DNA from 3 places in the Listeria tempestatis genome. Region 1 is predicted to be linked to each of the others. Evidence: predicted binding sites of a transcription regulator. Region 1 holds the regulator's gene; each other region holds the start of a gene.
What was found. Region 1 encodes Rex, which represses fermentation and respiration genes when NADH is low (regulators of the CRP and FNR family bind a similar motif). Its sites were predicted from a motif close to TTGTGAAATATTTCACAA; they were not measured.
Positions count from the first base shown of each region.

Region 2: the regulator Rex is predicted to act here: its motif matches at 1,116-1,133, upstream of qoxA (cytochrome aa3 quinol oxidase subunit II).
Region 3: the regulator Rex is predicted to act here: its motif matches at 1,123-1,140, upstream of R8923_RS12980 (cytochrome ubiquinol oxidase subunit I).

Region 1 covers NZ_CAUYTK010000004.1:32,803-35,010, reverse strand. The annotation lists gene R8923_RS06790 (ABC-F family ATP-binding cassette domain-containing protein) at 1-660, opposite strand, end outside; gene R8923_RS06785 (redox-sensing transcriptional repressor Rex) at 944-1,588, shown strand; gene R8923_RS06780 (DUF2238 domain-containing protein) at 1,811-2,208, shown strand, end outside.
Region 2 covers NZ_CAUYTK010000006.1:89,700-91,907, forward strand. The annotation lists gene R8923_RS09275 (phosphomevalonate kinase) at 1-1,066, shown strand, start outside; gene qoxA (cytochrome aa3 quinol oxidase subunit II) at 1,336-2,208, shown strand, end outside.
Region 3 covers NZ_CAUYTK010000014.1:52,175-54,382, reverse strand. The annotation lists gene R8923_RS12990 (LTA synthase family protein) at 1-257, shown strand, start outside; gene tadA (tRNA adenosine(34) deaminase TadA) at 323-805, shown strand; gene R8923_RS12980 (cytochrome ubiquinol oxidase subunit I) at 1,231-2,208, shown strand, end outside.

The DNA.
Region 1 (2,208 bases):
CGAAACGATGAGAAGCGCGCCTGCATAATTTTGCAAATACCCTTCGAGCCACGAAAGCGTTGCAATATCAAGGTGGTTCGTTGGTTCATCTAAAATTAAAAGATCTTGTTTGGATAAAAGTAGTTTTGCAAGTGCAAGTCTCGTTTTCTGGCCACCACTTAATGCCGCGACTAATTTCTCATAATCTTCTTCGAAAAAATGGAGCCCATGAAGCACGGAACGAATTTCGGCTTCATACGTGTAACCACCCCGTTCTTTGAAAAGGTGTTGCAGCTCATCGTAACTATCTAAAGCTTGCTTTGTAGCCAGAGCATCTGCATACATGTCGCCATCTGCCATCTTTAATTCCATCTCGCGTAGCTCGCGTTCCATGTTACGTAAATCTTCAAAAACGGTTAGCATTTCATTCCAAATCGTTTTGCTGGATTCAAGTCCCGTATTTTGTGCTAAATAGCCAATTCGCACATTTTTCGGTTTTGAAATTTGCCCCGCATCATAGCCAGTTTGCCCCGCAATGATTTTTAGAAGCGTAGATTTCCCCGCCCCGTTTCTGCCGACAAGAGCAATACGGTCATTCGTTTTAATTTCTAATTTTATATTTTCTAAAATTGTTTCAGCACCAAAGTACTTGGCAATTTGTTGTACTTGTAAAAGAATCATATTTTTCTCTCCCATCCTTTTCTAGTTTATCTTAAAGACGTGTCTGTTGCAATCACACATTTAGTCTTGTGAAATCATTAGCATTAATTGTGATTTTACGTTACAATGTAAGTAGAGGAATAAAATAAAAGCTGGTAAAATAAAGGTTTTCTAAATATGTGAGCAAAAAGTTTGTGCATTTTATGTGAAATGTTTATAGTATATAAGCAAGCATGTGAACGAGAGAACAGTTAGAATGCTTGAAAACGAACTATATTTTATCAGGAAGAAGGGACTAATTGGCATGATGGATGAAACGACAAAAATTCCACAGGCGACAGCAAAACGCTTACCGCTATATCATCGCTATTTGAAATACTTACATGAATCAGGAAAAGAGCGCGTATCTTCAGCAGAGTTAAGTGAAGCTGTAAAAGTGGATTCTGCAACAATTCGCCGCGATTTCTCATATTTTGGCGCACTCGGTAAAAAAGGATATGGCTATAACGTATCTTACATTCTAGACTTTTTTGGAAAAACACTCAGCCAAGATAAAGAAACTAACGTTGCCATAATTGGAGTAGGGAATCTTGGAACCGCGCTACTTCATTATAACTTTATGAAAAACAATAATATTCGAGTATGTGCCGCATTTGATGTGGATCCTGCAAAAGTAGGTAGCGTTCAACAAGATATTCCGATTTATCATTTAAATGATATGGAAGAAATTTTAAAAGAAAATAATGTTGAAGTAGTTATTTTAACCGTACCATCTGATGAAGCACAAACAACAGTGGACAAACTTATCGAAGCAGACGTGAAGGGCATTTTAAACTTTACACCAGCACGAATTAGTGTGCCTAAACAAGTACGTGTCCACCACATTGATTTAACGACTGAACTACAAACGCTTATCTACTTCTTAGAAAACTATCCATCTAAAAACTAAAATAATGGAATAGCTGACCTTATTAGCTTAAATAAAAATGGTCTTCAAATTAAAGTAAAACAAAATATTTTACGCAAAACCAAACTGATGGCAAATGATGCGACTTTCGATAAAGCCAAATACCAAAGCGGAGGCTTTTACGATGAAGATTACCAACTGTCATCAGTTTGGCTAGCACTTAAATGTGCTTGTTTTCGATAAGAGGTGAAAAGAATGAAACGACTGAAAAAATTAAATTGGACGCAGTGGGTCGCCCTTTTTATTTTTGTATCCATGGGAATCTCGATGATTGTAACAATTTTTGAAATTTTTACGGCCCCAACAGTACAGCCAGCAGATGGTCCGAAAGTGACGCTCCGAAGCGATTATATTTTCTTATTAGTAGAAATTATTTTAGGAATTATCATTTTAGCATTGCCATCGATTGTTTCTAGACGCTTTAAATTTGAAATTCCAGGACTTGTTTACCTTATGTTTATCGTTTTTCTATATGCATCGATTTATCTTGGGACCATTCAACAATTCTACTCGAACGTTCCACATTGGGATAAAATCTTACACACATTCAGTGGCGCAATGCTAGGTGCGATAGGATTTTCCTTTGTTAGCTTGCTAAATGC
Region 2 (2,208 bases), on a different contig from region 1:
AATTCAAGTGAAAATTCCAGGTAAACTTTATATTGCGGGTGAATATGCAGTTGTAGAATCAGGTCACACCGCAGTTTTAACGGCAGTTGATAAATATATCACGCTAACCATTAAAGATGCCACAAAAAATCAACTGATTATTCCGCACTACAACGATGCAGTTTCGTGGCCACTCGGCGGAGAACTTAGGGCAGAAGGCGATCATTTTGCATTTACTGCACTGGCGATTAATACGGCTACGGCCTATTTAAAAATCAGAAAAATTGCTCTTTCGCCGATTAAAATTACAATTGAAACGGAACTTGTCAGTGATGACGGCATTAAATTCGGTTTAGGTTCCAGTGCTGCTGTTACAACGGCGATAATAACTGCCTTGATGGAAAAATTTGCGCCTGAAACAGAAATGTTAACCAAGTTTAAAATGGCTGCCTTATCTCACCTTGTTGTTCAAGGAAACGGTTCTTGTGGTGACATTGCATCGTGTTTATACGGCGGATTAATTGCGTATACAACTTTTGATCAGGAGTGGGTCAAAATGCATTTACCGTACAAATCACTTGCTTGGTTTTTGGCTAATCCGTGGCCGAAATTAAAAATTGAAAGACTCCCTAACTTTGAAATGCCATTTTTGGTAGGTTGGACGGGCAACCCCGTTAGCACTGGCCGTTTAGTTGCGGAAATCCAACTTTTCAAAGAAGAGCAACCCGAAAAATATGCTAATTTTCTAATTCAATCCGAAAAAGTGGTTCAAAAATTTTTAGTAGGTACCAAAGAACAAAATGAGAAAATAATGTTTCTTGCCCTTAAGGAAAATCGCGAAATTTTGCAGCAACTTGGTAATAATGCGGGTGTGAGTATTGAAACAAAATTACTTTCTGAGCTTGCTGATGTTGCGGAAAGTTTTTCGGGAGTGGGAAAATCTTCTGGTTCTGGTGGTGGTGATTGCGGGATTGCGTTAATTTCGAGTCAAGAATTAGCAGCTAAAGTGGCTTTAAAATGGACAAAAATAGGTATAAAGCCTCTGCCATTCCAAGTCGGTGAAGTTCAAGTTAAAAATATGGAGTAAGTAGACTTGTTTTAGGGAATAACCTATTAACAAGTCTTTTTTTTGTAGTTTGTGAAAAAAATCATATGCCAAGTTTTTGAACAATCTAGAAAAATCAGCTATAATGTAAAGCGGGTATGGATTTATTGTTTTTTAATTGCTTTAAAAGTTTGTGATAAATTTCGAATGTGAAACTTAAAAAGGGATTTGAAAACAAGTTTTTAGAAGTTGTATTTTTGCGCAAAAATACACATAAACCACACACATCAAATAGAAAAGAGGGGATTCGGGTGTCGAAGCTACTAAAATCATTCCTACTAACCACGATAGTTGCCACTGTTGGCATATTAGGCGGTTGTGGTGATTTAACAGTACTAGATCCAAAAGGGCCTGTAGCAAAAGGTCAAAGCGATTTGATTTTGTATTCTATTATTTTTATGCTTGTTATCGTTTTGACAATTTTTGTGTTGTTTACGATTATTCTTTTCAAATATCGTGAACGCAAAAACCCAAAAAATTATGAACCGGATATGCACGGGAGCAAAAAACTGGAAATTTTATGGACGTTAATCCCAGTTGTGATTGTTATTGCGCTTGCTATTCCGACTGTAAAAACAATTTATGCTGGTGAAGAAGCACCAAAAGTTACTTCTCATAAAGACCCTGTTGTCATTTATGCAACGAGTGTTAATTGGAAATGGCTATTTAGTTACCCAGATGAAAGTATTGAAACTGTAAACTATGTACATATTCCAACTGATCGTCCGGTTTTATTTAAACTGACGTCTGTTGATACGATGACGAGTTTCTGGGTGCCGCAACTTGGTGGTCAGAAGTACGCAATGACAGGGATGACGATGAATCTTTATCTGCAAGCGGATGAAGCAGGAACATTTAAAGGGCGAAATTCTAACTTTAATGGTGAAGGATTCCATGAGCAACGATTTAATGTTATTGCTCAATCAGAGGAAGACTTTGCAGCTTGGGCTAAAGAAGCTAAAAAATCACCAAAGTTAACACAAGATATTTATGATAAACTTCTTATTCCAGGCGGTTCAAAAGAAAAAACTTTCTCTGGAACACATTACGATTTTGTTGATCCAGCGGCAGATCCAGAATACGTTTTTTATGCGTATAAACGTTATGGTTTTGAGCTAACAAAT
Region 3 (2,208 bases), on a different contig from region 1:
GTGATGTTATTACTTCCGAGTTCGCTCAAATTGGTTCCGCTATTTACCGCACGCGGACAGGCGAATTAGTGGAAGAGCTAACAGATGAAGAAAATAGTCGAATAACGGAAAGAAAACATTACGCCGAAACAGCTCTGCGGATTTCGGATGACATCATGCAACGTGACTTGTTGCGCTTTTATGAGCCGAGTGAAGATTTCAAAATTCCAAATCCAGCAAAAGTGGATTATAAAGTTTCGACGTCAGATATAAAATAGAACACAAAAATGACTCTGGCTATAGCTAGGGTCATTTTCACTCAAATTAGAAAGAAGGTGCGTTTTTGGATAAAAATGGATTTATGCAAGAAGCGATAAATGAGGCTAAAAAGGCGGCCGCAATCGGCGAAGTCCCAATTGGTGCCGTAGTTGTGCTAGACGGAAAAATCATCGGTCGTGGGCATAATTTGCGAGAATCCAGTCAAAATGCTGTAACGCACGCTGAAATGATAGCCATTCAAGATGCTTGCGGCCATCAAAAATCTTGGCGCCTTTCAGGAGCAGAATTATATGTAACGCTTGAACCGTGCCCAATGTGTAGTGGCGCCGTCTTGCTTTCGCGAATTGACAAAGTGTATTACGGCGCAAAAGATCCAAAAGCAGGAACCGCGGGAACGTTAATGAATCTTTTGCAAGATGAACGTTTTAATCATGTTTGTGAAGTAGAGGGAGGCCTTTTGGAAGAAGAAACGGGTGCGCTTTTGACGGATTTTTTCCGAGAGCTAAGAAAGCGTAAGAAAATAACAAAACAAAATGAAAACGAATAGTTCTTTTATACTAATTTGGGTTAAAATAGCTAGTCAAATGTTTTTGTGAACAAAATAACAAAAACGAATGTATAGTGAGTCCAATACTTTACAAGCCAATTACATATTAAAATAAAAAAATGGAAAAAGACTACTAAAGAACTAAATGAATTTCTGCAGAAATAGGATAAAATATACTGTATATAGAACTTATTCTAATTTAGAAAACTCTGCTTTAACCGAAAAAAGAGAAGTCAGCATGAAGAAAAATCAAAGTTTATACAAAAAGTCTTACGCGAAATCAGGTTGTTGACAATTTTTGGGGATTTTACATACGCTTGTGAATAAAATAACAACTAACGGGGCATCTTCAAATTGTTTTTTCACAAATTCGGTTAAGGGAGAACGTAAAAAGATTTAAAACAGAGAAAAAGGAGGGAAAAAGGGTGGATACTTTGTTTTTAGCCCGTTTTCAGTTCGCATCAACAACAATCTTTCACTTTTTATTTGTGCCGCTTTCCATTGGCCTAGTCTTTATGGTTGCGCTCATGCAAACATTATATGTTGTGAAAGGTAAAGAAGTGTATAAAAGAATGACAAAGTTTTGGGGGCATCTCTTTCTCATTAACTTTGCAGTAGGTGTGGTAACTGGTATCATTCAAGAATTTCAATTTGGAATGAACTGGTCCGACTACTCCCGTTTTGTAGGGGATGTTTTCGGAGCACCACTAGCTATTGAAGCTTTACTAGCATTCTTTATGGAGTCAACATTTATCGGTTTATGGATTTTTGGTTGGGATCGCCTCAGCAAAAAATTACATTTAGCGTGTATTTGGCTTGTATCAATTGGAACAATCCTTTCAAGTTTTTGGATTCTAGCTGCCAATTCGTTTATGCAACATCCAGTTGGCTTTGAATTTAAAAATGGTCGCGCCGAAATGAACGATTTTTGGGCACTTATTACAAACGGTCAATTATTAGTTGAGTTTCCACACGTTATTTTTGGTGCTTTTGCAACAGGCGCATTTTTCGTTGCAGGTGTCAGTGCATACAAAATGCTTAAAAAGCAAGATGTGGCATTCTTTAAACGCTCTTTCCAAATCGCCCTTGTTATCGCTGTAATTGGCGGTTTTGGAACAGCTTTCAGCGGACACTCACAAGCCCAATATTTGGTTAAAACGCAGCCGATGAAAATGGCAGCAACTGAAGGTATATGGGAGGATACTGCCGACCCAGCACCTTGGACGATGATTGCCGGTATCGATGTAGCTAACAAAAAAAATACTTGGTCCATTGAAATCCCGTATGCGCTAAGCTTCTTGTCCTACTCTACTTTCAGCGGTTCCGTAGAGGGTATGAATTCGCTTCAAAAGCAATACGAAGAGCAATATGGTCCAGGGGATTATATTCCGCCAGTACGAACT